Regions from separate parts of the Burkholderia seminalis genome, predicted to be linked through region 2. Evidence: riboswitches for the same ligand, from Rfam matches in the RefSeq annotation. Region 2 holds a riboswitch; each other region holds the start of a gene.
What was found. A riboswitch is a leader RNA that binds a small molecule or an ion and turns the genes downstream of it on or off. The one in region 2 is predicted to bind cobalamin.

Region 1 (9,908 bases), 920 kb from region 2:
GTTCGGCAAACTGCAGCCGGGTGTCTCGACGACCGAGGACGTGCTCCGCCAGGCAGGCAAGCCCGAGATGGTCAGGCAGGGCGACGACGGCTCGCAGCGCTTCGAGTACCCGCGCGGCCCGTACGGCACGCGTACCTACATGCTCGATTTCGGGCCGGACGGCCGGCTCGTGTCGATCACGCAGGCGCTGACCGCGGCCAACATCGCGAAAGTCGTGCCCGGCATGTCGAAGGACGACGTGCGGCAACTGCTCGGCAAACCGACCGAAGTCGCGCAATACGCGTTGAGCCATGAAGAGGTGTGGAGCTGGCACTGGGCCGAGGGCGGCGTATCGGGCGACGCGATGTTCAACGCGCATTTCTCGCCCGACGGCACCGTGATCCGGACGTCGCGCTCGGAGGCGCCGGGGCGCGAAAAGCCCTGACGTCGCGGCACGCACGCAGGCTGTTCCGTCAGAATGCCGTGCCGCCGAACAGGGCCGCCGCCATCTCCGGATTCGACGGCCAGTACATGTGCATGTACGTCGCGACGATCGCGCCGCAGCGGTAGACGGCTTCGCCGCTGCCCGGCGCGCCGTCGGGGCGCGCGGCGCTCGCGACCGGCACCAGCGGCGTCGCGAACCGCGAATAGTGGAACGTATGGCCGCGCATCGGCCCGTTGCGCGTCTCGAGTTGCTGCATGCCGAGCGCCGCGAACCGGCGCTGCATCGTCGCATGACCCGGCAACACGCCCAGCATCGGCGTCGTCACGCCGTCCACGTCGGTCAGCGATTCGCACAGATACACCATCCCTCCGCATTCCGCGACGATCGGCCGGCCGGCCGCCGCGTGCGTGCGAATCGTCCGCGCGGTCCCGGCATTCGCCGCGAGCGTCGCCGCATGCAATTCCGGATAACCGCCCGGCAGGAACAGCGCGTCGCAATCGTCGGGCACCGGTTCGTCGGCGAGTGGCGAGAAGAACCGCAACGCCGCACCGAGCGCATCCAGCAGCGCGAGGTTCGCCGGATAGATGAACGAGAACGCCGCATCGCGTGCGACGGCGATCCGCTTGCCCGCAAGCACGCGCGGCAGCGGCGCCGCGGCGTCCGGTGCCGCGAACGCGACGGCCGGCGGCAATTCGGCGAGCGCCGTCCGCGCGAGCACGTCGGCCGCGCGCTCGAGCCGCGCGTCGAGATCGTCGATGTCGGCCGGTTGATGCAGGCCGAGATGCCGCTCCGGCAGCGTGATGCCCGCATCGGCCGGCACGTGTCCGAGCCAGCGGAGGTCGCCGGGCAGCGCCTGTTGCAGCAGTTCCGCATGCCGCGCGGAGCCGACGCGGTTTGCCAGCACGCCGTGAAACGGCAGTGTCGGCCTGAACCGGGCGAGCCCGAACGCGATCGCCGCGAATGTCTGCGCCATCGCCTTCGCCGAAATCACCGCGACGACCGGGACGCCGAACGCGGCCGCGAGATCGGCGCTGCTCGGCGTGCCGTCGAACAGCCCCATCACGCCTTCGATCAGGATCAGATCCGCGTCGCGCGCGGCATCGGCGAGCAGCGCGCGGCAGCCGGTTTCGCCGACCATCCCGAGATCGAGCGCATGCACGGGCGCGCCGCTCGCGCGCTCGAGCAGCATCGGATCGAGAAAGTCGGGCCCGGTCTTGAACACGCGTACGCGGCGGCCGAGCCGGCGGTGCAGCCGTGCAAGACCGGCCGTCACCGACGTCTTGCCCTGGCCCGACGCGGGTGCGCTGACGAACAGCGCGGGGCAGGCCGGCACGCTCAGAACTCCACGCCGCGCTGCGCCTTCACGCCTTGCTCCTTGTACGGGTGCTTGACGAGCCGCATTTCGGTGACGAGGTCGGCCGCGTCGATCAGCGCATCGGGCGCGTGCCGCCCCGTGACGACGACGTGCACCGAAGCGGGACGCGCGACGAGCGTCGCGAGCACTTCGTCGAGCGGCAGGTATTCATACTTCAGCACGGTGTTCAGCTCGTCGAGGATCACCATCCGGTAGTCGCCGCTCTCGATCATCCGGCGCGCCTCGTCCCAGCCCTTGCGCGCGGTCGCGATATCGGCGTCGCGGTTCTGCGTGTTCCACGTATAGCCGTCGCCCATCGTCACGAAATCGCATTCCGCGACCGCGCCGAGAAAGTCGCGCTCGGACGTATGCAGCGCGCCCTTGATGAACTGCACGACACCGAGCCGCATGCCGTGGCCGAGCACGCGCACGGCCATGCCGAACGCGGCCGTGCTCTTGCCCTTGCCGTTGCCGGTATTGACGATCAGCAGGCCCTTTTCCAGGGTGGCGGCGGCCTGCTTCTTCTCGTGGCCGGCGCGGCGGCGTTCGGTCATCCGCTGATGGGATTCGGCATCGGTCTTCATCGGAAATCGTCCTGTCGAAAGCGAAACAAAGGGTTCAGAGCGGGCCGGCGAGGGCAACCGTCACGCCGTCCCGGATGGATTTGGGGCCCAGCAGCCGGCCATGCGGCGCCGCGAGCTGCGCGCAGGGTTCGGCCACGCCCGCCACCCCGAAGCGCGCCAGCGCGGCGTCCGACGGGCCGCTCGCGGCCAGTTCGGGACGGCTCGCCAGCTGCGCCGCGTCGAACGCGACGAGCGGCCAGCCGCGGCGCGCGCACAGCATGCGCAGCGCCCGCGCACACGCCTTGTCGGCGAGCGTCGCGACGAGCGCCGGTTCGGCGGCCGGGTAACGCGCCAGCGCCGCACGGATCGCGGCATCGAGCTGCGCGGCCGTGACGCCCGCGCGAAAACCGATGCCGAGCGCGACGCGCATCATGCGCGGCCGCCGAGCGCCGCACGCACGGCCGGATCGTCGGCAAGCGCCGCGACGCGGCCGATCACGACGATGGCCGGTGAACCGATGCCGGTTGCGCCGACGCGTTCGACGAGCGTGTCGAGCGTCGCGAGGACCTGCCGCTGCTCGGGGCGGGTCGCATGCTCGATCGCCGCGCACGGCGTATCGCCGGGCAGGCCGCCGCCGCGCAGCGCGGCGGTGATCGCGTCGAGCCGGCGGATGCCCATGTAGATCACGATCGTCATGCGCGTGGCCGCGAGCGCGCGCCAGTCGGGCTCGTCGGCGCCCGCGCCGTGGCCCGTGACGAAGATCACGCCCTGCGCGGCGCCGCGCTGCGTGACCGGGATGCCGAGCGCGGCCGGCGCGGCAATGCCTGCGGTGATGCCGTTCACGATCTCGACCGCAAAACCCGCCGCGCCCAGCGCGGCCAGTTCCTCGCCGCCGCGGCCGAACACGAACGGATCGCCGCCCTTGAGCCGCGCGACGCTGCGGCCCGCCCGCAAGTGCGCGAGCATCGCGGCGACGATCGCTTCCTGCGGCGTCGACGCATGGCCGCCGCGCTTGCCGACGTGCTCGACCTGCGCATCGGCGCGTGCATGGCGCAGCACGTCGGGATTCACGAGATCGTCGACGAGCAGCACGTCGGCCGCGCCGATCGCACGCACGGCCTTGAGCGTCAGCAGGTCGGCGTCGCCGGGGCCGGCGCCGATGAGCCACGCGCGGCTCATCGCACGCGGCACGGCACGCACCGTGTCGAAACAGTGGAAAGGAACAGGCGGGCGGCACATCGGCGGCCGGCGGGCAGGCAGTGCATGACGGATCGGACGAAGCCCGCGCGGACGCGGGCGGAATGCGCACCCCATCCGTCCCCCGCGGATCGGGCGTTCGGCGAGCATTGGGCTCGCCCCTTGCGTCGGCCGGTATCCGGGCTGGCCGCTTGCCAGGCCGCAGCCTTCCCGCCCGGTGAAGGGCAGTGGCATCGCGGGCGGCCTGGGCGCGTGCGCGGGGAGCGCGGCGCGCGGGCGGCGTACCGTTGCGGGGACAGCACAGGCCGGGCGGTCGTCCGCCTCCTGTTTCCCGTTTAACTGCATGCACGGAATGCGCATGCGAGCACCGAACGCGGCGCATACGATAGCACAGCGGTTCGCCCGCGCGAACCGGCCACGGCCGGCCTCCGGCACGGTGCGCCGGCGGTGCGCAACGCAGTCCGGCGCCCCGTGCCGCCTTGACGCTCCCGGCCCCGCCGCCTACACTCGCACGCGTTTTGGTGCTCGCGCGTGCCGCTCCGGCGCGCGCAGTTAAACGGGAAACAGGGAGCCTGCCTGCACCGCAGTCGAGCCAACCTGTGCTGCCCCCGCAACGGTAAGCGAACGTGTCGCGCGCGAGCGCGATGCAGCGCCGCTTCGCCGCCTGCCGCGTGCAGGCGGACGACCGCCACTGGATGCCGCGCGCATCCGGGAAGGCGAAGCGGCGTGTTCGCCAGCCCGGATACCGGCCTAAACGTTGGGGTTCAGCGCCGCGGGGAGGCGGCGCATCGTCCACGGCCGCAGCAGGCCCGACGCCCGGGGTGTTCCGCTTCCTCCGCCGATCAGCCCCCCGCGCGAACGCGCCGGGCCGGGACGGCGAACGGCAGGCGGCGCGGGCAGGGCCGGCGGCAGCCGTGTTGGCATTCACGATGTCGACCGTTCGCAAGGAAGCACCATGTCCGATTCGTTGTTCCGCCCGTCGCGCGGTTGTTCGCGCGGATCGCGCGGCGGTCTGCCTGCGCGTCGCCCGATGAATGGCCTCGCCGCCGCCAACGCGACGATCCCGTCCTGATTCCCTCTTCGACACCGGACCTACCATGACCCTACGCAAGCTTCCCGTCACGATCGTCACGGGCTTTCTCGGCAGCGGCAAGACGACGCTGATGCGCCACATCCTGCAGCACGCCGCGGGCCGCCGCATCGCGGTGATCGTCAACGAATTCGGCGAGCTCGGCATCGACGGCGAGATCCTCAAGGGCTGCGGCATCGGCTGCGAGGACGCCGACGGCGCGCAGGGCGAAGCGTCGGGCCAGCTGTACGAACTCGCGAACGGCTGCCTGTGCTGCACCGTGCAGGAAGAGTTCTACCCGGTGATGGAGGCGCTCGTCGAACGGCGCGCGGACATCGACCACGTGCTGATCGAGACATCGGGCCTCGCGCTGCCGAAGCCGCTCGTGCAGGCGTTCAACTGGCCGACGATCCGCAACAGCTTCACGGTCGACGCGGTCGTGACCGTGGTCGACGGGCCGGCCGCCGCGAGCGGCCAGTTCGCGGAAAACCCGCAGGCCGTCGACGCGCAGCGCCGCGCCGATCCGAACCTCGACCACGAATCGCCGCTGCACGAACTGTTCGCCGATCAGCTGTCGTCGGCCGATCTGGTGATCGTGAACAAGGCCGATCTGGTCGGCGACGCGGAATTCGCCCGGATCGAAACCGCGATCCGCGACGAGATTCCGCCGCAGGTGAAGATCGTGCGCGCGACGCGCGGCGAGCTCGATCTCGCGATGCTGCTCGGCCTCGAATCGGCATCGGAAGAAACGATCCACCTGCGTCACGATCATCACGGCTCGGCCGACGACGGTGATCACGATCACCATCACGACGATTTCGACTCGGTGGTCGTGTCCGGCGACGCCGGCACGCGCGAGGCGACGATCGCCGCGCTGCAGCGCGTGGTCGAAGCGCACACGATCTACCGCGCGAAAGGGTTCGCCGCGCTGCCCGGCGCGCCGATGCGGCTCGTGATCCAGGGCGTCGGCCGCCGCTTCGACAGCTATTTCGACCGACGCTGGCAGGACGGCGAAACGCGCGCGAGCCGCTTCGTGCTGATCGGCGAGGATCTCGACGCGGCCGCGCTGCAACGCGCGTTCGACGCCGCGTGCGCGGCCGAGCCGCAACAGGCGTAACGCACGATGCATCTGCTGCGCACCACGCCGGGCGGCTTCGTCGACGATACGCAGGGCGTCGTCCGGATCGACCAGCAGCCGGCCGACATCGTGATCCTGAGTTCGGCCGACACGACGCTGTCGCTGCTCGCGAGCGTCGTGCCGCGGTTGCCGGCCGGGTTCCCGAGCGTGCGGCTCGCGAACGTCACGTTCCTGCGGCAGCCGGCGTCCGTCGATTTCTACGTCGACGACGTGCTGCGTCATGCGAAGACGGTCGTGATCGATCATCTCGGCGGCGAAGCGTACTGGCCGTACGGGATCGAGCAGGCCGTGTCGCTCGCGTCGAAGCGCGGGCAGCAGCTCGCGATGTTCTCGGGCGACCTGCAGGAAGATCCGAACCTCGTCGCGAAGAGCACCGTCACGCCGGCGCTGTGCCGGCTGTGGTGGCGCTATCTGCGCGAGGGCGGCGTGCACAATGCCGACGCGCTGCTGCGCAGCATCGCGTTCCATACGCTCGGTTTCGGCGCCGAACCCGAGCCGCCGCGCCCGCTGCCGGCCGCCGCGCTGTATCACCCGGCGCGCGACCGCGCGAGCGTCGACGACTGGCGGCCGCGCTGGACGCCCGGCGCGCCCGTCGTCGCGATCCTGTTCTATCGCGCGCACTGGCAGGCCGCGAACACGGCCGTGTTCGACGCGCTGGCCGACGCACTGATCGCCGAGGGGCTGAATCCGTTGCCGATCGCGGTGACGTCGCTGAAGGATGCAGTGAGCCGCGAAGTCATCACGCAACTTTGCGACACGCACGGCGTCGCGCTCGTATTGAACACGACCGCGTTCGCGGCCGGCGCGATCGACAGCCCCGAACACGACGTGCTCGCCGGCGACGCACCGGTGCTGCAGGTGATCCTGTCCGGCGGCAACCGCGACGCATGGGTGGCCGACAACCAGGGCCTGCATGCGCGCGACATCGCGATGCATATCGCGCTGCCCGAAGTCGACGGGCGCATCGTCACGCGTGCGGTGAGCTTCAAGGGGCTCGCGTATCGCTGCCCGCATACCGAGGTCGACGTCGTGCGCTATCAGCCGGACGCCGAGCGGATCGCGTTCGTCGCGGCGCTCGCGCGCGGCTGGTGCCGGCTGCGCACGCTCGACAACGCCGACAAGCGCATTGCGCTGATTCTCGCGAACTATCCGCAAAGCGAAGGGCGGATCGGCAACGGCGTGGGGCTCGACACGCCGGCATCCGCGCTGCGCGTGCTCGCGGCGCTGCGCGACGCGGGCTACACGCTGGCCGACCTGCCGCCCGATGGAGACGCGCTGATCGCGCGCCTCACCGAAGGCGTGACCAACGACGCGGCCGTGCATGCATTGCGACCCGCGTTCCAGAGCTTCCCGCTGGCCGACTACATCGCGCGCTTCGCGCGGCTGCCGGCCGCCGTGCGCGACGCGCTGAACCAGCGCTGGGGGCCGCCCGAAGCCGACCCGACGCTGCGCCATGGACGTTTCACGATCGCCGGCTGGCGCGCCGGCAACGTGTTCGTCGGCATCCAGCCGTCGCGTTCGCGCGGCGAGAACGACTACGCGAGCTATCACGATGCGGATCTCGTGCCGCCGCACGCGTATCTCGCGTTCTATTTCTGGCTGCGCGATGCGTATCGCATCGACGCGGTCATCCACCTCGGCAAGCACGGCAACCTCGAATGGCTGCCGGGCAAGAGCGTCGCGCTGTCCGACGCGTGCTGGCCCGACCTGACGCTCGGGCCGTTGCCGCATCTCTATCCGTTCATCGTCAACGATCCGGGCGAGGGCAGCCAGGCGAAGCGCCGCGCGCAGGCCGTGATTATCGATCACTTGATGCCGCCGCTCACGCGCGCGGAAAACTACGGGCCGCTGCAGGATCTCGAGCGGCAGGTCGACGAATACTACGAAGCGCTGATGGTCGACGCGCGGCGCGCGAAGCTGCTGCGCAAGACGATCCTCGCGACGATCGCCGAGCATCGCCTGCACGACGAGCTGAGCGTGTCGCCGCCGCGCGATGCGGGCGACGAGGATGCGCTGCTCACGCGCGTCGACGCGTGGCTGTGCGAACTGAAGGAAGCGCAGATTCGCGACGGGCTGCACGTGTTCGGCGCATCGCCGGCCGCCCGCCAGCGCCGCGACACGCTGCTCGCGCTCGCGCGTTTTCCGGTCGGCGACGGCAAGGGCGCGCGGGCGGGGCTGATCGGCGCGCTGGCGCGCGATCTCGCGCTCGGCGACGACTTCGATCCGCTGTCGGCGGACTGGGCCGCGCCGTGGGTCGGCCCGCGCCCGGCGATCCTGCAGGCGCTCGACGCATCGCCGTGGCGCCACGCGGGCGATACGCGCGAGCGCCTCGAATGGCTCGCGCAACAATGGCTGGACGGGCTGTGCGCGGCCGACTGCGGAAACACGGGTGCCGACGCGACGCCGCCCGGCGAATGGCCCCACACGCTCGCGGTGCTCGGGCGCGTTTGCGCGACGCTGCTGCCCGCGCTCGACGCGTGCGGCGGCGAGGAAATGCGCCAGCTGCTGCGCGGGCTCGACGGCCGTTTCGTGCCGCCGGGGCCGAGCGGTTCGCCGTCGCGCGGCCGCCCCGACGTGCTGCCCACCGGCCGCAACTTCTACTCGGTCGACACGCGCGCGGTGCCGACGCAGGCCGCGTGGTCGCTCGGCCTGAAATCCGCGCAGCAACTGATCGAGCGCCATCTGCAGGATCACGGCGACTATCCGCGCGCGATCGGCCTGTCGGTATGGGGCACGGCGACGATGCGCACGGGCGGCGACGACATCGCGCAGGCATTCGCGCTGCTCGGCGTCCGGCCGAAATGGGCGCACGGCAGCCATCGCGTGACCGACTTCGAGATCCTGCCGATCGAGATCTTCGACCGGCCGCGCATCGACGTGACGCTGCGCGTGTCCGGCTTCTTCCGCGACGCGTTCCCGAACCTGATGCACCTGTTCGACGCGGCCGTGCAGGCCGTCGCCGCGCTCGACGAGCCCGAGGAACTGAACCCGATCCGCGCGCGCGTCGAGCGCGAGCGCGCGAAATGGATCGCGCAAGGGGTGACGCCCGACGAAGCGCGGCGCCGCGCCGGCTGGCGCGTGTTCGGCGCACGGCCGGGCAGCTACGGCGCGGGCCTGCAGGACCTGATCGACCAGCGCCGCTGGCAGACCGACGCCGATCTCGCCGATGCGTATCGCCAGTGGGGCGGCCACGCGTATGCGCAGAACAGTGCCGGCGACGCGGCGGCCGACGTCTTCGGCGAGCGGCTCGCGACGATCGACGTCGTCGTGCAGAACCAGGACAGCCGCGAGCACGACATCCTCGATTCGAACGACTACTACCAGTTCCAGGGCGGGATGACGGCGGCCGTGCGGCACTTGTCCGGGCAGCAGCCGAGCATCTACCACGGCGACCATGCGAACCCGGTCGCGCCGACGATGCGCACGCTGCGCGAGGAAATCGCGCGCGTGATCCGCTCGCGCGTCGTCAACCCGAAATGGCTCGACGGCGTGAAGCGTCACGGCTACAAGGGCGCGGCCGAGATGGCCGCGACCGTCGACTACCTGTACGGTTATGACGCGACCGCGCGCGTGCTGTCCGACCACCAGTACGCGCTCGTCGCCGACGCGTACCTGTTCGACGACGCCACCCGCGCATTTCTCGAACGGCACAACCCGAAGGCGCTGCACGGCATCTGCGAACGCTTCGTCGAGGCGATGCAGCGCGGCCTGTGGCAGCAGCCGGGCGACTATCGCGAGCGGATCGAAGCGGTCTGGCTCGCGAGCGAACAACTTCAGGAAGGGGGGCGGCGATGACCGATCCGACGACGCACCGCGCCCGCGCGGTCTTTCCGTTTGCGGCGCTCGTCGCGCAGGACGCGCTGCAGCAGGCGCTGCTGCTCGCCGCGATCGACCCGTCGCTCGGCGGCGTGCTCGTGAGCGGCCCGCGCGGCACCGCGAAATCGACCGCCGCACGCGGCCTCGCGGAACTGCTGCCGGAAGGGCAGTTCGTCACGCTGCCGCTGTCGGCGAGCGACGAGCAGGTGACGGGCACGCTCGATCTCGCGCATGCGCTGGCCGGAAACGGCGTGCGTTTCCGGCCGGGCCTACTCGCACGCGCGCACCTCGGCGTGCTGTATGTCGACGAAGTGAACCTGCTCGCCGACGGGCTCGTCGATACGCTG
Region 2 (9,908 bases):
TATCCGGTGCCGCCGGTTCCGGCCGACGCATGGCGGCGGCTGCCCGACGACGGCGACGGCCTCGCGGCTTGCGCCGCGCGGTACTACCGCGCGCCCGATCCCGCACACGTGCTGCCGGTCGCCGGCAGCCAGGCCGCGATCCGCGCGTTGCCCGCGTTGCTGCCGGCCGGCGACGCCGGTGTCGCGGCGCTCGCGTACGGCGAATACGCGCCTGCCTTCGCGCGGCACGGCCATCGCGTCGTGCCGCTCGACATCGGCACCGATACGCTGCCGGCAACGCTGCGCCACGTCATGATCGGGAATCCGAACAATCCGACCGCCGAATTCGTGCCGGCGGAGCGCCTGCTCGGCTGGCATGCGCAACTGGCGGCACGCGGCGGCACGCTGATCGTCGACGAGGCGTTCGCCGATACGGGTGCGTCGCAATCGCTCGCGCCGCAGGTCGATCGCCCGGGGCTCGTCGTGCTGCGCTCGGTCGGCAAGTTCTACGGGCTCGCCGGCATCCGCGCGGGCTTCGTGCTCGCGAGCCCGGAACGGATCGCCGCGCTGCGCGACATGCTCGGCGCGTGGACGGTCGGCGGTCCTGCACGTCATGCCGTGACCGCGGCGTTCGACGATCGCGCGTGGCAGGCTGCCGCCCGCGAACGGCTCGCGGCCGACGGCGAACGACTGGCCGCGCTGCTGCGCGCACACGGCTTCGCGGTTCGTGCAACGCCGCTCTTCAGCTGGACCGACGACCCGCGCGCCGCGGCACTGCACGCGGCGCTCGCGGCGCATGGCATCTGGACGCGGCACTTCCCGGCACCGTCGAGCCTACGCGTCGGCCTGCCGGGCAGCGAAGCCGAATGGCGGCGCCTCGGCGACGCGCTCGCGCACTGCGTGCCGCTGCTGCAACGGGCACCCGCATGAGCCCGCGCAGGTTTCGCCGCCTGGCGCCGGTCGCGATGCTGGCCGCGCTTGCGCACGCGCCGCTCGTCCGCGCCGAAGTCGCGACGCGCGACGATGCCGGCAACACCGTCACGCTGCCCGCCGCCGCGCAACGCGTGATCAGCCTCGCGCCGCACGCGACCGAACTCGTCTACGCGGCCGGCGGTGGGGCGAAGCTCGTCGGCACCGTCACGTACAGCGACTATCCGCCCGCCGCGCAGGCGGTGCCGCGCGTCGGCGACAACAAGGCGCTCGACCTCGAACGGATCGCCGCGCTCAAACCCGACCTGATCGTCGTCTGGCGGCACGGCAACGCCGAGCGGCAGACCGACGCGCTGCGTGCGCTGCATATCCCGCTGTTCTTCAGTGAACCGAAGCATCTCGACGACGTGTCGTCGTCGCTGCGCAGGCTCGGCACGCTGCTCGGCACGCAGCCGGCGGCCGATGTCGCCGCGGCCGCCTATACGCGCGACATCGCGGCACTGCGCACACGCTACGCGGCGCGCGCGCCCGTCACGATGTTCTTCCAGGTCTGGGACCGGCCGCTGACGACGCTCAACGGCACACACCTGATCAACGAGGTGATCGAGCTATGCGGTGGCCGCAACGTGTTCGCATCGCTCAAGCCGCTCGCACCGACCGTCACCGACGAGGCCGTGCTCGCGGCCAATCCGGAAGCGATCGTGACGACGAGCGCCGGCGCGACCCGTTCGAACGAACCGCTGCCGAGCCTGGCGCGCTGGCGCGCGTGGCCCGCGCTGACGGCCGTGACGCGCAACAACCTGTTCGCGATCGACGGCGATCTGCTGACGCGGCCGTCGCCGCGGATCGCACAGGGCGCGGCCGCGCTGTGCGAGGATCTCGATGCCGCGCGGGCACGGCGGCCGGCGCGCTGAGTCACGCGCCGCCGGCGCATTGCGCGCCTATGCGCTCCAGTGCATGACTTCCCATGCTCGCGCGCCGTGGTCCGCCCGCAGCCAGACACCTCCGCCCGTCGGCACCGGCCGCGACAGCAGCGTCTCGAGGGGGACCCGCAATACGTGAGACGCGAACGCGCGGATCACGCCCGCATGCGTGACGACCCATTGCGGTTCATCGAACCGCGCAAGCGCATCGGCCCGCCGTGCCACCCGTTCGACGAGCCGCGCGACGCTTTCGCCGCCGTGCGCACACGCATGCATCAGGTCGGCCGCCCATGCATCGAGCGCCGCGCGATCGATATCGTCCCAGCGCTGCATTTCCCACGCGCCGAAATCCATCTCCTGCCAGTCGGCATCGCACCGCAGCGGCACGTCGAACACCTGCGCGAGCCGCTCGGCAACCGATACGCAGCGCGTCAACGGGCTCGTCCAGACCTGTCGGGGCAACGGCGCGCCGAGCGCCGACAGATGCGCACGCACGGTCCGCGCGCCGGCGTCGGCAGGCGCGGCGAGCGGCACGTCGCTGCGCCCGTAGCAGATGCCCGGCTCGATATCGACGGCCGGATGACGGATCAGGACGACGTCCATCCGAGCACCACGAGATAGATCGCCAGTTCGCACAGTTGCTGCGCGAAGCCGAGACAGTCGCCCGTATAACCGCCGATCCGCTTCACGAAATAGCGGGCTGCCCATGCGCGCACGAGCACGAGCGCCGCGCACACGGCAACGCCCATGCGCCAGTCGGGCCAGAACAGCCAGGGCAATCCGAATACCGCCGCGACGCACGCCGCGCGACCGCCCATCCGCTGCGCGACCGGCTTCGCCTTGCCTTCGGGCCGCACGTAGTCGAGCGTCATCAGCAGGCTCACGGCCGCCGCGCGGCTCGCCGCATGCGCGGCGATCATCGTCCATGCGGCGCGCAGCGGCAGCATCGACGCAAGCGCCTGCCATTTCAGGCCGAGCGTGATCACGAGCGCGACCGCGCCGAACGTGCCGATCCGCGAGTCGTGCATGATGCGCAGCACGTCGTCGCGCGTATAGCCGCCGCCGAACGCATCGCAACTGTCGGCGAGGCCGTCCTCGTGGAACGCGCCGGTCGCGAGCAGGGTTGCCGCCATCGACAGCCCGACCGCGATCGACGGGGGCAGCACCCGCAGCGCGGCGAGATAGACGAGCGCACCCCACGCGCCGACGCACGCGCCGACGAGCGGGAAATAACGCGCGGCCTGGTCGAGATCGCCGGCCGCGTAGCCGATCGAACGCGGCACCGGCACGCGCGTGAAATAGCCGAGCGCGACGAAGAAGTAGCGCAGTTCGGCCCGCACGCCGCGCACGCGATCAGGCGTCACGATTGTCGACGCCGGCCGACTCGAAGCTCGCCATCTCGCTGAGGAAGGCCGCCGCCGCGCGCACGAGCGGCAGCGCGAGCGCCGCCCCCGTGCCTTCGCCGAGCCGCAGGTCGAGCGCGAGCAGCGGCTTCGCGCCGAAATGCTCGAGCATGCGCCGGTGGCCGGCCTCGTGCGACGTATGCGAGAACACGCAGTAGTCGCGCACGCCGGGCACGATGCGTTCGGCGACGAGCAGCGCGGCCGTCGCGATGAAGCCGTCGACGAGAATCGTCATCCGCTCGCTCGCGGCCGCGAGATACGCGCCCGTCATCATCGCGATCTCGAAACCGCCGAACGTCGCGAGCACGTCGAGCGGCGCGATCGCATGCGAATGCTTGACGAGCGCACGGCCGAGCACCGCGCGCTTGTGCGCGAGCCCCTGGTCGTCGAGGCCCGTGCCGCGTCCGACGCATGCGTCGACCGGCACGTCGAGGAGGCGGCTCATCAGGCACGCGGCCGACGACGTGTTCGCGATCCCCATCTCGCCGAAGCCGATCACGTTCGTGCCGAGCGATGCATGCAGGCGCACGCGCGCCGCGCCGGCGGAGAGCGCCGTCGTCGCCTCGTCGCGCGACATCGCCGGCTCCGCCGCGAAGTTGCGCGTGCCGCGCGCGACCGGCAGCGACACCAGCCGGTCCGACAGCGGCAACGGCGACGCGACGCCCGCATCGACGATCTCGAGCGCGCTCTGCGCGACGCCCGAGAACGCGTTGATCGCCGCGCCGCCGGCCAGGAAATTCGCGACCATCTGCGCGGTCACCGCCTGCGGATAAGGGCTGACACCCTCGGCGGCGATCCCGTGATCGCCGGCGAACACGATCGTCACGGGGCGCTGCACGACCGGTCGCTCGGTATGCTGGATCAGGCCGATCTGCAGCGCGAGCGCCTCGAGCTGGCCGAGGCTGCCCGGCGGCTTGGTCTTGTGGTCGATCACATGCTGCAGGCGCGTGCGCAGCGCGTCGTCGAGCGGCGCGATCGCGGGCGGGAAGGGGGTCGAAGTCGTCATCGGGAAGCCGTGTCGTTGGCGCGGCACGCGCCGCGCATCGGAGGAATCGGAAAAGGAAAGGTCATGGTCGCGCAGGCCATGCCGGCAGCAACGCATCGCGGCCGTTCTCGCGGATCAGCACGAGCGGATAGCCGAACGCGTCGCTCGCGCGTTCGGGCGTCAGCACGTCGTGCACGGGGCCGGCCGACGCGCGGCCGCGGCCGTCGAGCAGCAACGCGTGCGTCGCGAAACGCCGCGCGAGATTCAGGTCGTGGCACGAAAACAGCACCGTGCGCGGGCCCCGGTCGAGCCATGCGCCCAGCGCGGTCAGGCAGTCGATCTGGTGATGCAGGTCGAGATGCGCGAGCGGTTCGTCGAGCAGCATCAGCGGCGCATCCTGGCACAGCGTCGCGGCCAGCGCGACCCGCTGCCGCTCGCCGCCCGACAGCGACAATACATCGCGCGACGCGAGTGCGGTCAGATCGAACGTCGCGAGTGCGTCGTACGCGGCCGCGCGATCGCCGTCGCGCTCCCAGCCCCAGCCGCCGAGATACGGATAGCGGTGAAGCAGCACCGTGTCGAGCACCGTCGCGCTGAACGCGTCGTGCAGCTGCTGCGGCATCAGCGCGCGACGCTGCGCGAGGGGCCCGGGCGGCCACGCGACCAGCGGCCGGCCGTCGATCTCGACCTGTCCGCCGGCCGGCGGCTGCAACCCCGCGAGCGTCGCGAGCAGCGTCGTCTTGCCGGCGCCGTTCGGCCCCGCGACGCACCAGATCTCGCCGGGCCGAAACGCCTGCGTGAACCCGTCGAGCAACGTGCGCGCGCCGGCCTTCAGCGTCAGGTCGACGGCCATGCAGCGCAGCTCGCCGCCGCCCGCGCGCAGTGCGGCATCCGTCATCGCATCGGCCTCCTCAACAACATCCACAGGAACACCGGCACGCCGATCAACGCGGTCATCACGCCGACCGGCAACTGCGCGGGCGCGATCGCGGTGCGCGCGAGCAGGTCGGCCGCCATCACGCCGCCGCCGCCCGCGAGCATCGCGGCCGGCAGCAGCATCCGCTGGTCGTTGCCGAACGCGAGCCGCAGCGCATGCGGCACGACGAGGCCGACGAAGCCGATCGTGCCGGCCGTCGTCACCGCGGCCGCGGCCGCCAGCGACGCGACGAGATAGATCCGCACGCGCAGGCGCGCGACGGGCACGCCGAGCGCCTGCGCGGTCGCGTCGCCGCGCAGCAGCACGTTCAGTTGCGGCGCGGCCGGCAGCGCGACGCATGCGGCCAGCAACAGCGCCCCCCATGCGAACCAGGGCGCCGTCACGCCGTTCAGGTCGCCCGTGAGCCAGAAGATGATGCCGCGCAGCCGCGCATCGGGAGCGAGCGACAGCAACAGCGTGACGAGCGCGCCCCACCCGGCCGCGATCACGACGCCGGTGAGCAGCAGGCGCGGCGACGCGTCGCGCGAATCGCCGCGCCACAACGCGCGGCGCGCGAGACCGAGCACGAGCGCGACCGAGACGAGCGAACCGGCGAATGCCGACGCGTCGACGAGCCACCATGCGCCGCCGGCAATCATCGCGACGAGCGCGAAGCCGGCCGCGCCGCCGGACACGCCGAGCACGTACGGTTCCGCAAGCGGGTTGCGCAGCAGCACCTGCAACAGCGCGCCGGCCAGCGCGAGCAGCGCGCCGCACGCGAAGCCGGCGAGCGCGCGCGGCAGACGCAGCGTGCGGACGATCTCGGCGAACAGCGCGTCGCCGCCATGCGGGACGAGCGACACGAGCGCCTGCCACGGCGACATCGGCACGCTGCCGATCGACAGCGACGCGACGAACAGCAGCGCGACCACGGCGGCCAGCGCGGCCCAGATCGCGGCGGCGCGCGCGGCGCTCATGCCGTGCACGGCCGCGCGCATGATGCGCGGCGCATCCGCTCGAGGTGGCCGGCCGGACGTGACGGGGACGCCGCGCGGACGATTGGGGTCAGCATCGAAGAACATTCCGTGAAGCGTTGCGCGCCCCGCCTCCCCGCAGGCCGCGCGTCATGAAACCCGTGCGGGCTTCCCGTCTCGGCCGGTATCCGGGCTGGCGGCGGTCCGGCTCGCCTTCCCGCGCGTTTCACGCGCAGTGGCCCGCGCCCGCGTGCGACACCTGCACGCAAAACGCGCCCGAGCCGGCCTGCGTCGACGGACGCGGCCGCTTACCGTTGCGGGGGCAGCGCAGGTTGGCACGCTCCCGGAGCGCACGCCCTGCTTCCCGTTTAACCGCGCGTGCCACGCGCGAGCACCGAGGCGGCGCCAGTTTAGGAGCCGGTCGCGCGAGCGTCAAGGAAGCATCCGGACACGCACGGGAAGCACCGATTCGCGGCAAGAAGCCGGGGTGTTACGACTGGAAACGTTACAGATGTCGGATTGCGCGTTATTCCGCGCTAAAATGCTGGGTCTTTAGAGGACGCAGCAAATGCTCAACGAACTCGAAACCTTATCTCAAAATATTGGCCGTCTGATTTCGCTGAACAAGCGCTATCACGCGGAACGGCTCGCGCTCGAGGAGCAGGTCGCGCAATTGCGCGCGGAAGCGGACACGGTCCGCGCGGAACTCGCGGCACTGCGCGACGAACGCAATGCGCTCGCGGCCGAGCGCGACACGCTGTCGGCAAAGATCGACGACGCCCAGGTGAAACTGAACGCGATTCTCGAAAAGCTGCCGCGCTCGAAAAGCGCGGAGCAAGCCGACAACCAGCTCGACCTGCTGGATGCGCAGGCACGCCCGGATGGCGATGACGCGGCCAGCCACGGAGAACATGCATGAGCACCAAGCAGATCGAAGTCTCGATTCTCGGTCAGGCCTATCGTCTCGCCTGTTCGGCCGAGACCGAAGCGGCACTGCTCGAGGCCGTCGCGCGCGTCGACGCCGAAATGTCGAAAATCCGCTCGAACAGTTCGGTACGCGGCACCGATCGCATTGCGGTGATGGCGGCGCTGTCGCTCGCATCGGAATTGCTGCGGCTGCAAACGAGCGTGCGGCACGGTGAAGCATTTCCGGCGGAGGAAATCCGTCGTACAATGCACCAGATGAACGAACAGCTCGGCGCGGTGCTCGCACAGCACGAGACGCAGTAACGTTTCAAACGATGCGTCGATTCCCCTTGATCTCGGCGGTCAACGGTGGTCAAATTGGCGCATCGAATCACAGTTCAGTCAGCTTCCCTGCCTGGTTCGCCAAGGTCATATATTCCTTGAACCAATGCCATGTGCACGGTTGCGGAAATTTGTAGCACGGGCGCGCGCGTCACTCTGTCTGATGTACCCGAAGTGCTGCTAACTGCGACCAATTCTGAACCCCAGGTTCAGGATGCCGGCCTAGCGGCCAAGGCGGGGGCCTATCCAACGGCATCGGGCGAGTCCCGGTGCCGTTTTCTTTTGTAGCAGCCCTTTCTGCGTCGATCACGATCCATGCAATACTGGCTGATGAAGTCCGAACCGGACGAAGCAAGCATCGACGATCTCGCCAACGCTCCGCAGCGCTCGCTGCCGTGGACCGGCGTGCGCAATTATCAGGCGCGCAATTTCATGCGCGACACGATGAAGATCGGCGACGGCGTGCTGTTCTATCACTCGAGCTGCCCCGAGCCGGGCATCGCGGGCCTCGCCGAAGTGTCGTCGACACCCTACCCCGATCCCACGCAGTTCGATCCGAAAAGCCCCTACTACGACCCGAAATCGACGCAGGAAGCGCCGCGCTGGCTGCTCGTCGACGTGCGCTACGTGAAGAAGTCGCCGCTCGTGCCGCTTGCCGCACTGCGCGAGCACGACGAACTCGCCGACATGCGCGTGCTGGCCCGGGGCAACCGGTTGTCGATCACACCCGTGACGCGCGCCGAATGGCGCTTCATCACCGAAAAGCTGATGAAGTAGGCGCGCGCCAAAGGTCAAATCTGGTCAGCACGCGCGGCCGGCACGGAACTCGCGGCACTTTTGCGCAGCCTAAGCAACCGCTGTCGGCCGATCGGGCCGGCCGTCGTTTATTTCGTCGCGCGGTACGCCCGCGTCGTGCACGCGTGATCCGCGTGCGCGCCCTCGCACAAGGAGTCCAACAATGACCAAGAAATCCGCTCTCGCGCTGTCGCTCGCCCTCGCCGCCGCCGTTCCCGTCGCGCTGACGCTCGCGTCGCCGGCCGCGCACGCGCAAACCGCCAACCCGCATTTCCCCGAGCCGGCAGGCGTGCTGTCGCTGTCGTCGCAAGCCAGCGCCGACGTGCCGCAGGACATCATCCACATCACGCTGTTCTACGAGCAGCAGGCCAAGGATCCGGGCAGCCTGACGGCGCAGCTGAACCAGCGCGCCGACGCGGCGCTGTCGCAGGCAAAGGGCGTGTCGGGCGTCACCGCACACACGGGTGCATTCTCCGTGTATCCGAGCACCGATCGCGACGGCAAGATTTCCGCGTGGCGCGGCCGTACCGAGGTGGCGCTCGAATCGCGCGATTTCGCCGCGGCGTCGAAGCTCGCGGGCCAGTTGTCGAACCTGATGCAGGTCGCGAACGTCGAGTTCTCGCTGTCGCCTGAAGCGCAGCGCACGGCCGAGCAGAAGCTCACGACCGAGGCGATCAAGTCGTTCCGCGCACGCGCGGACGAAGCCGCGAAGGCATTCGGCTACAGCAGCTACACGATTCGCGACGTGAACGTCGGCAGCGGCCGCAACGTGCAGCCGTACCCGCGCATGATGGCGATGGCCGCGGCGCCGATGGACAGCGCGAAGATGAGCGCGCCGATCGCGGTCGAAGGCGGCAAGGCGACCGTGTCGGTTACCGTCAACGGCTCGGTGCAGATGAAGTAACGCGCCACGCGTTGTCGGAAACGAAAAACGCCGGCCCGAGGGCCGGCGTTTTTTATGCGCCTGCAGATTGCCGATGCGCGCGACGGTTGCGCGCGCATCGATTTCACATTACGCGGCGGCGTTCGCCGCACGGCGGCGATACGCCCAGGCCATCAGCGCGACGCCCGCGAGGATCATCGGCAGCGACAGCCACTGCCCCATCGACAGGCCCAGTGCAAGCAGGCCGAGGAAGTCGTCGGGCTCGCGCGCGAACTCGACCGTGAAACGGGCGAGGCCGTAGCCGATCAGGAACAGCGCGGACACGGCGCCCATCGGCCGCGGCTTGCGCGCGAAGAAAAACAACGCGAAGAACAGCGCGATGCCTTCGAGCGCGATTTCATAGAGCTGCGAAGGATGGCGCGGCAGCATCTGGTATTGCATGAACACGTCGGCGAGATGCCACTGCTCGACGAGCGCCGGATGCTTCGGCAGCCAGGCCGCGTCGTCGCGCATCGCGCCCGGGAACAGCATCGCCCACGGTGCGGCGGGGTCGGTCACGCGGCCCCACAGCTCGCCGTTGATGAAGTTGCCGAGGCGCCCGGCCGCGAGCCCCGTCGGCACCATCGGCGCGACGAAGTCGGTGACCTGCAGCCACGGGCGCTTGCGCTGCCACGCGAACAGCATCATCGCGAGCGTGACGCCGAGGAAGCCGCCGTGAAACGACATGCCGCCCTCCCACACCTTGAACACGTCGAGCGGATGCGAGAAATAGAAATCGGCCTTGTAGAACAACACATAACCGAGCCGGCCGCCGAGCACGGTGCCGAGCACGCCGTAGAACATCATGTCGTCGATGTCCTTCGCGGTCCAGC
Region 3 (9,908 bases), on a different replicon from region 2:
GCCTTCTTCATCAACCCGACGATATGATCCTGCGTCGGGATGTTCGGCGAATGGATGTCGTACACGCCCGGCCCGATTTCGTTCGGATACCTGAAATCGTCGAACGCGTCGAGCAGCTCCATGTCCGAGCGCGACGTCTCGATCGTGATCACATCCGCATCCATGTCGGCGATCGACGCGATGATGTCGTTGAACTCCGAATAGCACATGTGCGTGTGGATCTGCGTATCGTCCCGCACGCCGTTCGCGGTGATGCGGAACGACTCGACCGCCCACTTCAGGTATTCGCCCCACTGCGCGCGGCGCAGCGGCAGCCCTTCGCGCAGCGCGGCCTCGTCGATCTGGATCACGCGCACGCCGGCCTTCTCGAGATCGAGCACTTCTGCGCGGATCGCGAGCGCGAGCTGGTAGCACGACACCGAGCGCGGCTGGTCGTCGCGCACGAACGACCAGTTGAGGATCGTCACGGGGCCGGTCAGCATGCCCTTCATCGGCTTGTCCGTCAGCGACTGCGCGTACGTGATCCATTCGACCGTCATCGCCTTCGGGCGGCTGATGTCGCCGAACAGAATCGGCGGCTTCACGCAGCGCGACCCGTACGACTGCACCCAGCCGAACTGGCTGAATGCATAACCGTCGAGCTGCTCGCCGAAGTATTCGACCATGTCGTTGCGTTCGGCTTCGCCGTGCACGAGCACGTCGAGTTCGAGCGATTCCTGTTCGCGGACGCTGCGTTCGATCTCGGCCTGCATCGCCGTGCGGTAGCCGGCTTCGTCCAGCGCGCCGGCCTTGAACCGGCTGCGCGCGTGGCGGATTTCGGCGGTCTGCGGGAACGAACCGATCGTCGTCGTCGGGAAGGCCGGCAGGTTCAGGCGCGCCGACTGCTTCGACGCACGCTGCGGATACGGGCTCGCGCGGTTGCCGAGCTGCGCATCGATACGCGCGATCGCGGCCTTCACCGCCGGATTGTTCACGCGCGGCGAGCGGCGGCGCGAAGCGATCGCGGCGGCGTTCGCGGCGAGCGCCCCGGCCACCTTGTCGCGGCCCTCGTTCAGCGCGGTCGCGAGCACCTTCAGCTCATCGAGCTTCTGCAGCGCGAACGCGAGCCACGAACGGATTTCCGCATCGAGCTTGTCCTCGCTCGCGAGATCGACCGGCACGTGCAGCAGCGAGCACGACGGCGCGAGCCACAGGCGATCGCCGAGCTGCTTCGCGAGCGGCTCGAGCCAGTCGAGCGTCGCATTCAGGTCCGTCTTCCAGATGTTGCGGCCGTTGATCGCGCCCACCGACAGCACGCGTTCGGCCGGCAGCTCACGAACCAGCGCGTCGATTTCGGCGCGGGCGTTGATCGCGTCGACATGCAGGCCGTCGACCGGCAGCGACGCCGCGAGCGTCAGGTTGTCCTGAAGCTGGCCGAAGTACGTCGCGAGCAGCAGCTTGATGCGGCGCGTTTCCAGCACCGCGTAGGCGGTGCGGAAGGCCTGGCGCCATTCGGCATCGAGTTCGGTCACGAGAATCGGCTCGTCGATCTGCACCCATTCGACGCCCTGCGCGGTCAGCGTGTCGAGCAGCGCGCCGTACACGGGCAGCAGCTTCGGCAGCAGCGCGAGGCGATCGGAATCGTCCTTCGCCTTGCCGAGCCACAGGTACGTGACGGGGCCGAGGATCACCGGCTTCGCGTTCACGCCCTGCGCGGTCGCCTCGGCCAGTTGCTGCAGCAGGCGCGACGGATCGAGCGAGAAGTTCGTGTCGGCGTGGAATTCCGGGACGATGTAGTGGTAGTTCGTATCGAACCACTTCGTCATTTCACTGGCCGCGACGCCGCCGCAGCACGCCGCGTGTTCTTCAGCCGATTGCGCCGACCGGCCGCGCGCGACGCGGAAGGCGTTGTCGAGCGCGTCACCGTGGAAGTCCTGCACGCGCTTCGGCAGATTGCCGAGCGTGAAGCTCATGTCGAGCACCTGGTCGTAGAACGAGAAATCGCCGATCGGCGCCAGGTCCAGGTCGCGCTGATCGTGCCAGTGGCGCCGGCGCAGCTCGGCGCCGAGCGCCTTCAGCGCGTCGCGCGACGATTCGCCCTTCCAGTAGCGCTCGAGACCGAACTTGAGTTCGCGCTTCGCGCCGATGCGCGGGAAACCGAGATTGTGTGTCGTGACCATGAAGCTGCCGTCCAGAGAAAAATTGAAGATCCGGCAGCCATCATAGGGATTTCAACACATGAAATAAAATGGCATTATTTCATTCATCCATTAAAGTTGTTCATGCATTCATTGCGTGCCCCCCATCCATGCTGGAACGATTCCATCTCGTCGTCATTCGTGAAGTCGAGCGCCAGGGCTCGCTGACCGCGGCCGCCAATGCGCTGCACCTCACGCAATCGGCGCTCAGCCATACCGTCCGGAAGATCGAGCAGCAGCTCGGCACGCCGATCTGGGACCGCGAAGGCCGCGGCCTGCGGCTCACGCAGGGCGGGCACTACCTGCTGAAACTGGCGAACCGGCTGCTGCCGCAGTTCGAACTCGCCGAGGAGCGGATGAAGCAGTACGCGAAGGGCGAGCGCGGCACGCTGCGCATCGGGATGGAATGCCACCCGTGCTACCAGTGGCTGCTGAAGGTCGTGTCGCCGTACCTGTCGCGCTGGCCCGACGTCGACGTGGACGTGAAGCAGCGCTTCCAGTTCGGCGGCATCGGCGCGCTGTTCGGCCATGACGTCGACGTGCTCGTGACACCCGACCCGTTGAACAAGCCGGGGTTGCGCTTCGATCCCGTGTTCGATTACGAGCAGGTGCTGGTGGTCGCCGACTCGCACCGGTTCGCGAACGCCGACTACGTCACGCCCGAGCAGCTGACCGACGAGATCCTGATCACGTACCCCGTCGAAACCGACCGGCTCGACATCTACAACCAGTTCCTGACGCCGGCCGGCATCGTGCCGAGGCGGCACAAGTCGATCGAGACGACCGACATCATGCTGCAGATGGTGGCGAGCGGGCGCGGCGTGGCCGCGCTGCCGAGATGGCTGGCCGACGAGTACGCCGACCGGATGCCGGTCGTGCCGGTCAAGCTCGGCAAGAAGGGAATCGCGAAGCAGATCTTCCTCGGCATCCGCGAGGCGGATGCATCGATCGACTATCTGGCCGCGTTCGTCGCGCTGGCGCGCGAATCGACGTGGAGCGCGCCGCGCATGCTGCGCTAGGCGCGCATCGCGATGCGTTCGCTGCGTTCGACCCAGGCACCGAACAGCAGGCCGATCGTCGTCCACATGATCGCCTGCATCCCGAGCGCGGCGACGCGGAACTTCCACAGCAAGGCAGCCGGGAATGCGGCCGGTACCTCGTCGAACGACGGCAACCCCAGCTGCACGGCCGCGATGATCGCGACGAACACGAGGCCCGCGACGATCGACGCGTTCCATTGACCGAGCTTCGCCAGCAGGTGGCGGCGCACGCCGACCGAGAACACCATCGTCGCGATCGAGATCGCGATCATCAGGAAGAACAGGCCCGTGCGCTGGCCGATCGTATCGGGGTCGCCGACCGCCGGCGGATTGGCCGGGTACTTGATGTTCGGCACGATCACGAGGGCGATGAACGCCGCCAGCGCGAGCCACGCGGCGAGCTGCCGTGCCGGCAGGCGGCCGCCGCGCCCGTACGCATAGGCAAAGACCAGCGAGAACAGTCCGCCGAAAGCCGCGCCATAGGTCACGACGCCCGTCAGCAGGCCGAGACCGGCCTGGGTGTGGCGGCTGACCAGTTCGACCTCGTGATCGTGATCGTGCCCGGGCTCGTCGCCCTTGGCGGCATCGAGTTTTTCTTCAAGGGAGATCGCCCGATCGACTTGCGGTTCGCCGACGATTTTCGCGAAACCGAACGTGATGAGACCCGCGGCGATGCCTGCGAGCATCCCGCGCATGAGCAGCTTTCCGACCATCGTGTGCTCCGCGTCAGTGGCAGGGAAAGCCGAGCAGATGGCGGCCGTCGTGGACGAACTCGTGGACATACATGCCCGGCACGAGCGACGTCGCGCCTTGTTCCGCGCCGACGAAATACAGGGCGAGCAACAGGATCAGGCCGACGAATACGGCCCAGGGCAACAGTTCACGGACGGGGATGGGGGCCGGCACGACCGCCGGCTTCAGCACTGCTTCGCTCATGGATGCACCTCAGGGGAATCGCGCCCCGACAAATGATGGATGGGTACGAAGGCAGGTCTGGCTTCCGGGATCGTCGATTCTCCGGTTACAGTGGCGCGACCGCGCCGGAATTGCACCGGCTTCCGCGTTTCGTATCGGGCGAATTGTACGCGCGAACGGGCGCGTATTGAAGTGATCGCGCGGTGACAATCACGTCCCGTTCCGGATCATCCGACCATCGACATGACCCTGCATGCCTCGTTGCGCCTGATCGCACACGCATCGACCCGGGCGATGCGCACCGGCACGTTCCCCGACGACGATCCGCTCGACGCGCGCGGGCGCGCCGAAGCTGCCGCGTGGCGCGGCCGGTGGTCACGCGCCGGCGGATCGCTCGTCGTGCTGTGCAGCCCCGCATGCTGTGCGCGGCAGACCGCCGATGCGCTCGGGCTGCGCGCCGACGTCGACGACGCGCTGCGCGACATCGACTACGGCAACTGGCGCGGCAAGCGCCTGAGCGACCTCGCACGCGATCTGCCGGGCGAACTTGCCGCGTGGATCGGCGATCCGTCCGCCTCGCCGCACGGCGGCGAATCGTTCGCAGCCGCCGCGCATCGGGTCGGCACATGGTTGAACGCGCTGCCGCCTGGTCGCGACGTGATCGCGATCACGCACGCGCCGCTCGTCCGTGCGGCCCTCGCGCATGTGCTGCGGATGGATCCGGCGGCGGCCGCGCGTCTCGACATCGCGCCGCTGTCATGCACGACGTTCGCCGCTTCGCCGGACGGCTGGTCATGGGTCGCGCCGGATGACGACCGACGCGACGCCGGTGCGTCAACCACCGTTGCGCCCACTATGTGAGCGATCAGGGCGACGCAGCGCCGAGCATTCGGCCAATCAGCTTACATCCCGTAAGACACACCGTTCGTGGTCCCGACTGTCATCAAACTGACTGCTGGTCACCGCTAGGATCGGACGCGGTTCCCTCACGAGATGCCGTCATGAATCAACCTGCTTCGTCCGCCCCGAACAACGCCGGCTCCATCGAACGTACCAGGCAGATCGGCTATGCCGTGTTCCTGCTGGTGCTCGTGCTCGGCGCCCTCTATATCGGCACGCACCTGTTCGACGATCTGTCGCCGGTCCGCGAAGGCTCGCTGTTTCCGTACCTGTTGCTCGGCGCGGCATTGCTGATCGCGCTCGGCTTCGAATTCGTCAACGGCTTCCACGACACCGCGAATGCGGTCGCCACCGTGATCTATACGCATTCGCTGACGCCGAACGTCGCGGTGATCTGGTCGGGCATGTGGAACTTCCTCGGCGTGATGGTCTCGAGCGGCGCCGTCGCGTTCGGGATCCTGCAGTTGCTGCCCGTCGAGCTGATCCTGCAGGTCGGCAGCGGGGCGGGCTTCGCGATGGTGTTCGCGCTGCTGATCGCCGCGATCGTGTGGAACCTCGCGACCTGGTATTTCGGGTTGCCCTCGTCGAGCTCGCATACGCTGATCGGGTCGATCATCGGCGTCGGGCTGATGAACCAGCTGATGCACGGGCCGTCCGGCACGAGCGGCGTCGACTGGGGTCAGGCGCTCGGCGTCGGCAAGTCGCTGCTGGTCTCGCCGATCGTCGGCTTCCTGTGCGCGGCGCTGCTGCTGCTCGTGCTGAAAGCGCTCGTGCGGATTCCCGAGCTGTACAAGGAGCCGCCGAAGGATCAGCCGCCGCCGTTCTGGATTCGCTGCCTGCTGATCCTGACCTGCACGGGCGTGTCGTTCGCACACGGGTCGAACGACGGACAGAAAGGGATGGGCCTCATCATGCTGATCCTGATCGGCACGGTGCCGACCGCGTATGCGCTGAACAAGGCCGTCACGCCGGCCGAATCGCAAACCTTCGTGGCGGTCGCGAACCAGGCGGCCGCGACGTTCGGCAAGTACACGAACGGCGTCGCGCCGTCCGCGAACCCGCGCGCCGACGTCGAGCACTACGTTCAGCATCGCGAACTGACGCCCGCCGTGCTGCCGGCCGTGCAGCAACTGTCGACGTCGCTCGCGACCGCGGTCGGCGCGTCGGGCTCGATGGCGGCCGTGCCGCAGCGCGACGTCGACAACGTGCGCAACACGATGTATCTCGTCTCCGAAGCCATCCGCCTGATCGAGAAGTCCGGTCAGCCCGCGTTCGCCGCCGACGACAAGCTCGCGATCGACAACTATCGCAAGCAGCTAGACCACGCGACCAAGTTCATTCCGACCTGGGTGAAGGTCGCCGTCGCGATCGCGCTGGGCCTCGGCACGATGGTCGGCTGGAAGCGGATCGTCGTGACCGTCGGCGAAAAAATCGGCAAGCAGCATCTGACGTATGGACAGGGCGCATCGGCCGAACTCGTCGCGATGCTGACGATCGGCGCCGCCGACGTGTACGGCCTGCCCGTGTCGACGACCCACGTATTGTCGTCGGGTGTCGCGGGCACGATGGCGGCGAACGGCTCCGGACTGCAATGGAGCACGGTGCGCAGCCTCGTGCTCGCGTGGGTGCTGACGCTGCCGGCGTCGATCGCGCTTGCCGGCGGGCTCTACTGGTTGTTCCGGTCGCTGGCTTGATTCGGGTTGCAACGGGTGGCCGGTATCAGCCGGCCGCCTGTCGTGGAAGATTCACCGCTCGCCTCCGCGCCCCTCCGCACCGATCCGCCGCAGCGTTCGAATGTCCGTGCGCGCACCATGCCGTCCCCTCCTCGTTCCGAATTGAAGCGCAAGATCTGGAGCGCATCCGCACACGAACGTCGTTAGACTGGGTTCGTCGACTTTCTCCGTGGCCGCAACCATGCACGCAATGCTTCCGGGCGTTTCGCGCGACCCGGCGCCACATCGCTGACGAACCGAGGGACGCCCGTGAACATCGCCGATCTGCAACCTGCCATCGCATCGCCGGACATCGCGCGACGCGTCGACACCCTCGACTGGCCGACTGTCGGCGCCGAACTCGATCGGTACGGATGCGCGCATGTGCCGGGCCTGATTTCGACGGACGAGTGCGATGCGCTCGCGGCGCTGTATCCGCGGGATGCACTTTATCGTTCACGCGTGGTGATGGCGCGGCACGGGTTCGGTCGCGGCGAATACAAGTATTTTGCGTATCCGCTGCCAGCGGTCATCGCCGAGCTGCGCGCGACGCTCTACCCGCATCTCGCGCCGATCGCGAATCGCTGGAACCAGGCACTCGGGATCGACGTCCGCTATCCGAAAGACTCTACGACCTTCCTCGATCGCTGCCACTCGGCAGGACAGACGCGACCGACGCCGCTGATCCTGCAATACGGTCCCGACGACTACAACTGTCTCCATCAGGATCTCTATGGCGAGCACGTGTTTCCGCTGCAGGTCGCGATCCTGCTGTCGGCGCCGGGCCGCGATTTCACGGGTGGGGAATTCGTGCTGACGGAACAGCGGCCGCGCATGCAATCACGCGCGGAAGTGGTGCCGTTGATGCAAGGCGACGCGGTGATTTTCGCCGTGCATGGCCGGCCCGTGCAGGGGACGCGCGGCGTCTATCGCGTCAACCTGCGCCACGGCGTGAGCCGGATTCGCAGCGGCCACCGTCACACGTTGGGCCTCATCTTTCACGACGCGCAGTAGCAAGAATCGGGATGACGCTGATGAGAGCGTGCCGATCGTCACACACCGGATTCAAACCGGACACGCCGCGCGCCATTGCCCTGCGCCGCCAAGCCAGGCCCCGCCCGATCCGGCGCGGGCTTTTGCATTTCGGCGGCGTAAATGCGTGCGATGTGCAGCGTTACCCGGCTATCCGCGTTACCCTGCCGCCCGCGTCACGATCCAGCATTGCTCCTCGGTCCGCTCACTCACCCTCGGCGACAGACGATCGATTGTGATAACCGTCAGGCCATCTCAGCCATGACGAATCGGCACTCGAGGTGAACGACGGGGAACCGGCATGCTCACCTGTCGCAACGCAATGCGACTTGAAGTCCGGGCCTATCCTCGCGCCACGTTCGCCCGCAGCCGGTCGCCTGCGTCCGAGGCCAGTCGCGCATAGCCCGGCAACGTCAACAGTGCGAGCACGCCTGCCGCGACGAATGCCCAGCGGAAGTCGTCGAGCACGTAATGCATGCCGGCCGCATCGCCGCGCGCCAACGCCGCGACCCGCAGCGACAACGCACCGAACGCGATCCCCATCCCGATCGTCATCTGCTGCGCGGCGCTCCACAGCGTGCTGGCCGCGCTCGTCTGATGAGCCGGGATATCCGCATAGGCAAGCGTCGCGAGCGTCGTGAACTGCATCGACCGCGTCAGCCCGTAGACGAATACGACGAGCAGCGTGATCGCCAGCGGCGTCGACGCGGTCAGCCAACCGCACGCGATCGTGAAGACGCCGACGATCGTCACGTCGACGAGTGCAACGCGCCGGAAGCCGTATCGGTCGAGAATCCACGACGTTCCCGCCTTCATGCCCAGATTGCCGAGCGCGCTCGCGAGCAGCAGCAGGCCGGACTGGAACGGCGACAGCCCGAAGCCGATCTGGAACAGCAGCGGCAGCAGGTACGGCACGGCATTGATCGCCATCCGCGTGACCGAACCGGTGATCACCGTCACCGAGAATGTCGGCACCTTCAGCGTCGTGAAATCGAGCAGCGGATGTGCGTGACGTCGTGCATGCAGCCATGCGGCCAGGCCGAACAGCACGCTTGCACCCACCAGGACGCCCGCACGCGTGAAGTCGACATCCTGCTGCCCAGCCGCCTCGGTGCCGATCAGCAGACAAGTCAAGGCGCCGCCGGCCAGCACGAATCCAACCCAGTCGAGCGGCCGTTGTTCGTCGGCCCGCGTATTCCGGACGATCAGCCAGGTACAGACGAGCGCGGCAATGCCGAACGGGACGTTCAGCAGGAAGATCCAGCGCCATGACGCATAGGTCGTGATGAAGCCGCCGATCGGCGGCCCGACCACAGGCGCGACGATGCCCGGCCACGTGATCGTCGCGATCGCACGCATCAGCTTGGCCTTCTCGGTGCTGCGCACGACGATCATCCGTCCGACCGGGACCATCATCGCCCCGCCGACGCCCTGCAGCAACCGCGCAGCCGTGAACGTCCCGACGCCGTCGGACAGCCCGCACAGCACGGACGCACCGGTGAAGACGACGATCGCACTCGCGAATACCGTGCGCGATCCATAGCGGTCCGCGATCCAGCCGCTGATCGGGATGAATACGGCCAGCGCCAGCATGTAGGCCGTCATTCCGAGGCTCAGCGCGTTCGGCCCGACGCCAAACGAGCGTGCCATCTGCGGCAGCGCGGTCGCGATCACGGTCGTATCGAGGTACTCCATGAAGAACGTTGCGGCGACGAGATACGGCAAGAAGTCGGTCGTCCGACCACCTTGAGCAGGGCTGTCAGTCATGAACGATGCAGGAAACGGAATGCGGGAGACCCCGATCGCCAGCGGATGCGAACGAGCGCCGCCGATCGGGACGAATGGCGATATTACCCCGAAGGGCCTGCTCTCCGCTCTGCAACGCATGTCGCGAAAATGGACTTTATGCGCATAGATTTTTATGACGAGTTCGTGATGCATTCGCCGACGGGCGCACACGATCAATTCGACGGGGCGAGTCGAAAGTGGGTAGATGAAGCGGGGCTTTTTTCACAGAAGCGGTATTTGTCGATTATTGTCGACGAATTTCGCCCATCATCGGCCATCAGATATTGCCGCCTGGTGTAGCGACATCGACCGGGCGCTGACTGAAGATGGATTGACGTGATCCG

Region 1: another riboswitch for cobalamin. It lies ahead of cobW (cobalamin biosynthesis protein CobW); the one in region 2 lies ahead of WJ12_RS12355 (FecCD family ABC transporter permease).
Region 3: another riboswitch for cobalamin. It lies ahead of WJ12_RS32490 (CbtB domain-containing protein); the one in region 2 lies ahead of WJ12_RS12355 (FecCD family ABC transporter permease).

What each region holds. Positions count from the first base shown of each region.
Region 1 is NZ_CP013398.1:1,812,933-1,822,840, forward strand. It holds gene bamE (outer membrane protein assembly factor BamE domain-containing protein) at 1-424, shown strand, start outside; gene WJ12_RS08185 (cobyrinate a,c-diamide synthase) at 453-1,757, opposite strand; gene cobO (cob(I)yrinic acid a,c-diamide adenosyltransferase) at 1,760-2,362, opposite strand; gene WJ12_RS08195 (cobalamin biosynthesis protein) at 2,397-2,774, opposite strand; gene cobA (uroporphyrinogen-III C-methyltransferase) at 2,771-3,580, opposite strand; cobalamin riboswitch at 3,691-3,926, opposite strand; cobalamin riboswitch at 4,041-4,306, shown strand; gene cobW (cobalamin biosynthesis protein CobW) at 4,636-5,724, shown strand; gene cobN (cobaltochelatase subunit CobN) at 5,731-9,540, shown strand; gene WJ12_RS08215 (magnesium chelatase ATPase subunit I) at 9,537-9,908, shown strand, end outside.
Region 2 is NZ_CP013398.1:2,730,437-2,740,344, forward strand. It holds gene cobD (threonine-phosphate decarboxylase CobD) at 1-909, shown strand, start outside; gene WJ12_RS12330 (cobalamin-binding protein) at 906-1,823, shown strand; gene cobC (alpha-ribazole phosphatase) at 1,851-2,435, opposite strand; gene WJ12_RS12340 (adenosylcobinamide-GDP ribazoletransferase) at 2,420-3,196, opposite strand; gene cobT (nicotinate-nucleotide--dimethylbenzimidazole phosphoribosyltransferase) at 3,186-4,241, opposite strand; gene WJ12_RS12350 (ABC transporter ATP-binding protein) at 4,303-5,118, opposite strand; gene WJ12_RS12355 (FecCD family ABC transporter permease) at 5,115-6,113, opposite strand; cobalamin riboswitch at 6,273-6,524, opposite strand; gene WJ12_RS12360 (ATPase) at 6,679-7,029, shown strand; gene WJ12_RS12365 (cell division protein ZapA) at 7,026-7,340, shown strand; RNA gene ssrS (6S RNA) at 7,422-7,603, shown strand; gene WJ12_RS12375 (EVE domain-containing protein) at 7,674-8,135, shown strand; gene WJ12_RS12380 (SIMPL domain-containing protein) at 8,317-9,057, shown strand; gene lgt (prolipoprotein diacylglyceryl transferase) at 9,166-9,908, opposite strand, start outside.
Region 3 is NZ_CP013400.1:2,686,303-2,696,210, forward strand. It holds gene metE (5-methyltetrahydropteroyltriglutamate--homocysteine S-methyltransferase) at 1-2,159, opposite strand, end outside; gene WJ12_RS32480 (LysR family transcriptional regulator) at 2,288-3,196, shown strand; gene WJ12_RS32485 (CbtA family protein) at 3,193-3,930, opposite strand; gene WJ12_RS32490 (CbtB domain-containing protein) at 3,944-4,153, opposite strand; cobalamin riboswitch at 4,187-4,325, opposite strand; gene WJ12_RS32495 (histidine phosphatase family protein) at 4,376-4,993, shown strand; gene WJ12_RS32500 (inorganic phosphate transporter) at 5,134-6,726, shown strand; gene WJ12_RS32505 (2OG-Fe(II) oxygenase) at 7,015-7,758, shown strand; gene WJ12_RS32510 (DHA2 family efflux MFS transporter permease subunit) at 8,119-9,543, opposite strand.